Linked DNA regions of Ruminococcus albus AD2013. The protein of the gene in region 2 interacts with the protein of the main gene of each other region in a pairwise test. Links are inferred from orthologs where the notes say so. Each region holds a gene or a part of one and is shown on either strand. Other genes may lie near its edges.

The links. The genes of interacting proteins can lie anywhere in the genome.
Region 1: the proteins of N773_RS0106710 (region 2) and rsfS interact in binary tests that used the Escherichia coli proteins (3 or more experiments, as listed by UniProt). The link is inferred for Ruminococcus albus AD2013 from one-to-one orthologs.

What each region holds. Positions count from the first base shown.
Region 1 is NZ_JAGS01000001.1:2,528,215-2,532,515, reverse strand. Bases 847-3,662 are described here. They hold rsfS (ribosome silencing factor), read left to right. Parts: upstream 847-1,976; coding sequence 1,977-2,348; downstream 2,349-3,662. Other genes in these bases: leuS (leucine--tRNA ligase), read left to right, coding at 2,476-3,662; yqeK (bis(5'-nucleosyl)-tetraphosphatase (symmetrical) YqeK), read left to right, coding at 1,311-1,892; nadD (nicotinate (nicotinamide) nucleotide adenylyltransferase), read left to right, coding at 847-1,308. Also shown: rdgB (RdgB/HAM1 family non-canonical purine NTP pyrophosphatase), read left to right, coding at 1-367; N773_RS0111240 (YhbY family RNA-binding protein), read left to right, coding at 404-700; more of nadD, read left to right, coding at 697-846; more of leuS, read left to right, coding at 3,663-4,301. UniProt on the Escherichia coli protein: Functions as a ribosomal silencing factor. Interacts with ribosomal protein uL14 (rplN), blocking formation of intersubunit bridge B8.
Region 2 is NZ_JAGS01000001.1:1,518,109-1,522,515, forward strand. What follows is about bases 536-3,457. They hold N773_RS0106710 (ATP-binding protein), read right to left. Parts: upstream 2,589-3,457; coding sequence 1,482-2,588; downstream 536-1,481. Other genes in these bases: N773_RS0106705 (DUF5682 family protein), read right to left, coding at 536-1,521; N773_RS0106715 (DUF6171 family protein), read right to left, coding at 2,770-3,021; N773_RS0106720 (IS200/IS605 family element transposase accessory protein TnpB), read right to left, coding at 3,237-3,457. Also shown: more of N773_RS0106705, read right to left, coding at 1-535; more of N773_RS0106720, read right to left, coding at 3,458-4,407.

The DNA of each region.
Region 1 (4,301 bases), 1.0 Mb from region 2 along the record:
TCTTTCCGTTGATGCCCTGAACGGCGAGCCGGGAGTATACTCGGCGAGGTACGGCGGCATCGATAACGACATGGAGAGAAGCCTTTATCTTCTTAAAAAGATGGAAGATGTACCCGATGACAAAAGGGGAGCCCACTTTGTATGCACCATACATTTTATTGATACCGACGGCAGTGAGATATGCGTAGAGGGCAGGGTATACGGCACCATAAACCGTGCGCCCGTAGGTGAGAACGGCTTCGGCTATGACCCTATATTCATGTACGAGGGCAGAAGCTTCGCCCAGATACCCGCTGAGGAAAAGAATGCCGTATCTCACAGGGCAAACGCACTTAAACAGCTTGAAGAAAAGCTGGCGGCAAGATAATACCGTCAGAATTTTATAAAACCGAAAGGACAGAATATGATAACAACTAAGCAGAGAGCAGAACTTAAAAGTATAGCTATGAAAATGAAGCCGTCTTTCCAGATAGGCAAGGGCGGACTTAACGATGCGCAGACCGCGCAGATAGACGACTATCTCAGGGTACACGAGATAATAAAGGTAAAGGTGCTGGATAACTCGCTGTACACCGCAAGGGAAGCAGCTGAGGAACTGGCAGAAAAGATAAATGCCGAGGTAGTACAGGTGATAGGTTCAAATCTGGTGCTGTATAAGCGCAACGAGGAAGAACCTGTTATCAAATTCAAGAGCAAATGATGAACATAGGCGTATACGGCGGCACTTTCGACCCCATACACAAGGGTCATGCAAGGCTGCTGGAGCTTGCAAAAACTCTTGGGGGACTTGACAAGGTGATAGTCATGCCTGACAGGATACCGCCACATAAAGTCAGGGAGAATATGGCTTCTCCTGAGGACAGGATTGAAATGTGCAGGCTTACTTTCGCAGGGCATGATGATATCGAAGTCAGCGACTGGGAGATAAGGCAGGAGGGCAAAAGCTACTCCGTGCTGACACTGCGCCATTTCAAAAAATTGTATCCCGAGGACAGACTGTGGTTCATAATGGGCAGCGATATGCTGACTACCTTTACACAGTGGTACTGCTACGAAGAGATACTCACACTGGCAGGGCTCATATGTCTGACCAGATACAGCGGCGACGATGCCGAACTTGAAAAGGCAGCGGAAGAACTCCGTGCTAAAGGCGGAGATATAAAGATACTTCCCGCCGATGCTTTTGAGGTATCAAGTTCACAGTTGAGAAAGCTTATCGCGCAGGGCGAAGACTGTGAGGGGTATCTTGACAGCAGGGTGAGAAAGTATATAAACAGCAAAGGTCTTTACAGAAAGCGTGAGGGGTAAAATTGAAAGAATCCAAACAGATAGGGATATACAAAAAATATCTCAGGGAGCATTTATCAAAGAAGAGATATACACATTCGCTGAATGTGGCATTTTCCGCAGTTGAACTTGCCAAAAAGTACGGCGGAGACAGCGATAAGGCGTATACAGCAGGACTTCTCCATGATATAGCCAAGGAGCTTCCCGCTGAAGAACAGCTTGAACTTGTGATGGCTTCCAAACTCGATGTAAGCGAGATAGAAACGAAAGCGCCCCCGCTTTTTCACGCAATAGCAGGAGCAGAACTGATACAGACACTTTTCGATATCCGCGATGATGAGATAATAACGGCTATACGCAGGCATACCGTTGCGGCGGGCGGCATGAGCAAGCTTGATGTTATAATATATCTTGCAGACCTCATATCCGCTGACAGGGATTACAAGGACGTGAACCGTATGCGCAAGCTGGCAGACAAAAGCCTCGAACGTGCCATGTGCGAAGCCCTCAGATTTTCCATATCGGATTCCGTCAGCAAAGGCAACACTATCCCCGCAGCAACGCTGGACGCTTACAACGAGTACATAAAGTATATGAAAAAGTAGGTATATACCATAAGTCGATTGACAAAGATAAACAGGCATGATATAATAAATCGAAGTTTTATCAACTGATACAGGAGGAATAACATGGCAGAGTTAACTACCGAGCAGAAGCTGGAAATAATAGTAAAGGCGCTGGATTCAAAGCGCGGAGAAGATATACAGGCAATAGGCATAGGCGATCTTACGATACTGGCTGACTACTTCATCATAGCAAACGGCGGTTCCACCGTGCAGACAAAGGCTATGGCTGAAGAAGTTGAGTTCAAACTCTCTCAGGAGGGTATTGAACCTCATCATACCGAGGGCTACGGTCCCAACAACTGGATAGTGCTGGATTACCGCGATATCGTGGTACACGTATTCAACAAGGAAACAAGAGACCAGTACAAGCTGGAAAGGCTCTGGACTGACGGCAAAGAGGTCGATATCTCAAAGTTCGTGACCAAAGAGGCATGACTCCGGAGCGGGGTATACGTGATGTATATCCGCGGCGGCTTTACATTTGAAAAAAAATATGCTATAATAGAACGTGATATTTTTGCTTTGGAAAAGCATAAACTATATACAAGGAAGATGAAACAATATGAGCAATTACGATTTCAGTGCCATTGAGAAAAAATGGCAGAAGTACTGGGAAGAGCATGAAACTTTCAAGACTGATGTATGGGATTTCAGCAAGCCAAAGTTCTATGCGCTGGATATGTTCCCTTATCCGTCGGGCGTGGGTCTGCACGCAGGTCACCCCGAAGGTTATACCGCTACTGATATAGTATCCCGTATGAAGCGTATGCAGGGCTATAATGTACTGCACCCCATGGGCTATGACTCCTTTGGTCTGCCCGCAGAGCAGTATGCAGTAAATACAGGCAACCACCCCAACGGCTTCACTCAGGAGAATATCAAGACTTTCTCCAAGCAGCTGAAAGAACTGGGCTTTGACTATGACTGGTCAAAGATGATTGCAACCTCCGACCCCGCTTTCTACAAGTGGACACAGTGGATATTCAAGCAGCTGTATCTGGACGGCTATGCTAAGTATATAGATATGCCTGTAAACTGGTGCGAGGAGCTTGGTACAGTTCTTTCCAACGATGAAGTCATCGACGGCAAGTCCGAGCGCGGCGGTTTCCCTGTTGTAAGAAAGAATATGAAGCAGTGGGTCATCGACCAGCCTGCTTTCGCTGAAAAACTGCTGGAGGGTCTGGACGAGATAGACTGGCCCGAATCAACAAAGAGTATGCAGCGCAACTGGATAGGCAAGTCCACAGGTGTTGAGGTAGAGTTCGATATCGTTGGTGGAGGAAAGTTCTCCATATTCACCACTTGTATCGAGACCATCTACGGTATCACATTCATGGTTCTTGCTCCCGATGGTGAGATAACCGAGAGACTTCTTGACAGAGTTCAGAACCGCGATGAAGTCCAGGCTTATATCGACGAGACAAAGAAGAAAAATGATATGGACCGTACCGAGCTCAACAAGACAAAGTCAGGCTGCGAGCTGAAGGGCGTTACTTGTATAAACCCTGTAAACGGCAAGGAAGTTCGTATGTTCATCGGCGATTTCGTACTTGCAAGCTACGGCACGGGTGCAGTAATGGCAGTACCCAGCCACGATCAGCGTGACTTTGAATATGCTGTTGCTCACAATATAGATATGATACAGGTAATAGACGGCAAGGACGGTCATATCGACGTTACAGGTGCCGCTATGGAAAAGGGCGAGTACCTTGGCAAGGGTTACAAGCTGATAAATTCGGAGGAGTTCACAGGTCTGACCGTTGAAGAAGCTAAGGAAGCCATTACCGTTAAGCTGGAAAAGATGGGCAGAGCAAAGCGCACTGTAAACTATCATTTCCGTGAGTGGATATTTGCACGTCAGAGATACTGGGGCGAGCCCGTACCTGTGGTACATACAGAGAACGGCATACATGTACTGGATGATGAAGAACTGCCTCTGGTACTGCCCGAGCTGGACGACTACAAGGGCAAGAACGGCAAAGCTCCTCTTGAAAATGCAACCGAGTGGAAGCAGTACGACCACAACGGCATAAAGGGCGTAAGAGAAACATCTACCATGCCAGGAAGCGCAGGTTCAAGCTGGTACTTCCTGAGATATATCGACCCCAACAACGATAAGCAGTTTGCAGACCCCGAGCTTCTGAAGCACTGGATGCCTGTTGACCTCTACATCGGCGGACCCGAGCATACCGTAGGTCACCTGATATACTCCCGTATCTGGAACAGATACCTCTACGACAAGGGTCTTGCACCTACCAAGGAGCCCTTCAAGAAGCTGGTACATCAGGGTATGATACTGGGTTCAAACGGCATCAAGATGGGTAAGCGTTTCCCTGAGTTCGTTGTAAATCCCTCGGATATCATCAGAGATTTCGGTGCTGATACCCT
Region 2 (4,407 bases):
GTCGATTAGAGAAGCGTCCACCTGCGGAGTGCGGCGGTATTTCCATAGCTCACGCACACGGCTCCTGTCCCTGCCGCGTTTCAGGTCGGGACCTTTTGTCAGGGTAGCAAAGCCTGTATCAAGATAAGTCAGCCTGTGCAGTAATCGGCTGAGGGCAAGACCTCTTTCACCGAGGAACAGAGGTACGTCAGCCTCCTGCGGGATAACGCTGGCGTATTTCAGTTTGAAAATATCACACTGTTTTTCAAAGTCTGCCACAAGGGGCGGTACATGGGTCTTATCGCCGATACGCCCGATACTATCCCCTGTTGCAAGGCGTTTCATTATATCAAGGGGCATTGCGGATGATATGGTCTTTTCGCCCTTGATGAACGCCGAGGTGATACCGTCGGCAAGTTCCGAAAGACCGCACTGGCTCACGTTCCTGAGAGCGGCAAGACCTGACATAACGGTCTCTGCGGAAGTGATATCGGCTATTGATATGGGGATATCCTTTTGGGAACTTTCCTTGGCTGTCTTTATAAGCAGTTCAAGGGTGGCATCATTATAGACATTCGCCGAATCTGCGCCGTTTACGATGCGCTTCATTATGCTGTCATAGAAAGCGGGACATCTCATGCCCGATGCGTAGCCGTGGAGTGCATCTGCGGCTTCGTAAGAATAAGCCGTGGGGAAAGAGCCCTGAATATCAGGTGTCATCTTGTGTAGCTTTTCAGCCTTGAAATTACCCTTATGCATCAGCTTCGCAAGCCCGAGGCTGTGAAGTCCGCCTGTTACCACAAGAACTTTTTCGCCCTTGTCAAGGGCTTCTTTTATTCGAAGAGCCATATGCCTTTCGCGGGCGAGAGTGCCCTCTGCTTCAAGCTCGGCATCCTTTTCCTGAGAGCGTGTCAGCACGCAATAAGTGTGCATATTTTTGCAGAATTCGGCGGGTGTGAGTTTAAGACCCTCTATCTCAAAATACTTCTCCCAGAATTCTTCAAAATTGCGTATGCCTGTTTTCTCACAGAGCCTTTTGTAGAACTGAGAACGTATAAGGCGGGTGTCATCGGTATAGCTGTGCTTTTCAGCATCTTTGCGCAGACCCTTGCCCTTTGCGGTGTGTATGAGTATCTCGCTGTAAGGCAGGTCGATGAATGCGGCAGTGATACCCTTTGCCGCAGCGGCTGCCAGTGCGTTGAATTCGGGTGAGGAATAGAGGAATGGATAGTAGCACTTGTAGTCCTCGGCATCTTCGCTGACAAGCTTCTTTTTATCCTTGTAGAAGTAGTAGAAAGCCGCCGGGAGTTCGGTGCGTTCATCGGTCAGCACGGAGATAAGGTCGTTGGCATTTTCGGGACCTTCCACCAGTACCGCTGTGGGTGAGAATTCCTCTATCGCACGAAGAAGCTGATAGGAACAAACAGGGCTGTGGTGCCTTACGGGAAAGAACAGAAGTCTGCGTGAAGTATCGTATTTCAGAAATTCACCTGCTTCACCCGTTATCTCAGTAAAGAGGCTGTCTTTGAATATTCCGTCCATACGCCGCCCACCTTTTTCGCTTTCTCCTTGACTGCTGTTCTGAAATATGCTTTCAGCTTTTCAAGGTCGTCCTTATTCTCCTTGCACACCGCGCCGAGAAGATTCTCTGTCAGTATGCCCATATCCGCTGTGCCGTCGCCGTAATACCATGCGTGGCTGATAGTCTGATAATAGACGGATACAGCTTCCGCGGTACTCATGACAGCGGCAGGCTTTTCAACCACGGTGCCCTCGGCTGTTTTGCCCTCACGGAGTTCGTGGTAAGTTACTGCCAGAAGTTCTGCCACATCGGTATCTATCGGACAGTCGATATGACCTGCCTTAGCCATGTTTTCGGCTTCACGGATAATTATCTCCTTTTCAAGACTTACATCGCTTACAGGTTCAACGGTCTCGAAGTTGAAACGTCTTTTAAGAGCGCCCGACATCTCGTTTACGCCCTTATCGCGGGTGTTGGCAGTGCCAATAATATTGAAGCCGCGTTTTGCCTGAACAAGGCCCTCATCGCCCAGTTCTGGGATATTGAGTATCTGGTCACTCATCACGGATATAAGGCTGTCCTGTATCTCGGCGGGAGTACGGGTTATCTCCTCAAAGCGGGCAAATATGCCTTTCTCCATTCCAACAAGCAGTGGCGAGGGGACGAGGGCTTCGCGGCAGGGACCCTTTGCAAGCAGCAGGGCATAGTTCCAGCTGTACTTTATCATATCCTCGGTGGTGCCCGCCGTACCCTGAACTGTGTTGGTGCTGACACCGCAGCAGGCGGCTGACAGAAGTTCGGAAAGCATGGTCTTTGCTGTGCCGGGTTCGCCCACAAGCATAAGTCCGCGGCTGCCCGCAAGGGTGATAATGCATCTTTCAACGAGTGCGTCGTTGCCGTAGAACTTGCGGGGTATCTTTACTTTGCCCTCGGGGGTATCCACCTCACCGCCGAGTATGAAAGTTCGTGCTGCCTTCGGTGAAAGCAGCCAGTTTTCGGGCTTTTTGCCATTATCGTTTTCACGCAGTACTTTCAGCTGGTCGGCATATCTGATCTCCACGGGTGGTTTTATGAAGTTCTGTTCCATAGGGGTGCTCCTCCTTATTCGTTCACGAATTATCCATGTATTGATTATAACATATTTATTTTCAGATTACAACAGATTTTTATAAAAAATGAAATACAGTACAATTTTCTGTACTAAAAATGTTCGCGGCAATAAAAAACTGCTCTCCGCAAAAACAGAGAACAGTTAAAAAGCTATTTATTTACCAGTATTTGCCTTCCCCGGGACAGCTTTGTTCGGGTTTCAGCGCACGGAGTTCCACATAACAGCCGCAGACAGCGCACATACCGTTTGAAAGCTGTTCGCACTGTTTGCACAGTGTAAGTCGGCGCTGATATTCTTCCTCGTCCACGCGCTTATCCTCGGGAACAGCGGCGATATACTCCATGAGTTTTTCGGTATAAGCATCACGGTCGATATCCGCCAGCAGACATTTTTTGCAGATTATTTTCATAGTGACCTCCTGCGGACAGGTTTTTGCTGAGTTATATGGGTATATTATAACAGAAAAACAGATTTTGTCAAGTGAGGGATTTAAATATTAGATTATTTTTGTTCATAGTGAAGCCTCACACGACTAAAGTCGCGTGCTTCCAATAGTGTCCTAGCGGACACGCCCACTTTAGGTGGGCGGACTACGTTTCTACCATACAGCCTGAACTAAGAAAATTATGCTGTTTGAGCAATAAATTCCGCATTCAGGTTAACTAAGGTAGAGAACGTGCAGGTGCTTCTCTTACTGCATTGAGGTACTTTAGCCTCAATGAGCAACCTTGAATTCTCATCCAAGGATTTTAATATTTCACGTATGAAATATCTTGCCCCTATATTATACGAAGCAGATAGATCACAGTTGTAGGTCTTGCCATTTTGAAATTTGCATAGCTCATAGGTATTGAAACCACCAAATTTACCACGAAGTACAAAACCACTGCCATCGTAGGCAAGGCGTGACGTATTCCATGCACAGATATGGCTTACTCTCATACCTAGTCTGTGAGCTTTATTCGTTACAATAGACTGAACTTCCTGACTGCGCCACAGCTTGAGCTTCTGCTTTTTAGAACCGCGGACCTTACCGTTCTTGTCTAAATGCTCAAATACAATAACATCTGCATTATAAAGAACGGCTATATCTACGATGCAGGCAGCAGTTTTAGTGGCAATGTCGTGATTGATTCCTTTGACTTTTGCCCAAAGCCTTGGTGTTTTATAGTTACCACGCTGCTGAGCTTTTTTTATACGGTTAACACAATGCATAAGATGGTCTGTTTCTTTGGTAAGCTTACAAAAATGCCTTCCAAGAATAGTGCCATCTGAACGCATTACGGAAACCGTAGCTGCGGTGTTGATCCCAAGGTCTACAGCAACAATGGTCTGCTCGTGTACAGATGTATCTGCCAGTTTGGTCTTTTCTTCAAATGGAAAGTCCAAAAACCACTCCTTGCCTCGTTTTTGAAGTGTTGGAGCGCATTGCTTACGTAAGCGACAATGTCTGTATATATAATCCATATCTGACTTTTTAAGGTTTATCGTTATCCAGTCCCATGTATTACGGATGTAGACTTTGATCTGGGCAGTATAATCACCGGTCTGTTTGTACATTACTGTACGGTACATAGACGGGAATGAATAACCTGCTTTTGGATACGATGGTTCTCTTCCGACCGGATCTTTGATCCAGTTATCGAGATTGGTTTTGTAAGATGATACCTTGCCTATAGCCTCGTTAATAGCACCACGGCGCAGATAGCTTGGCATCTTATAGAATTTGGCATCAAAATCATAAATTGGATCGGGATTATCTTTTGTAGCATGGATCAGTGTTTCAATATATGTG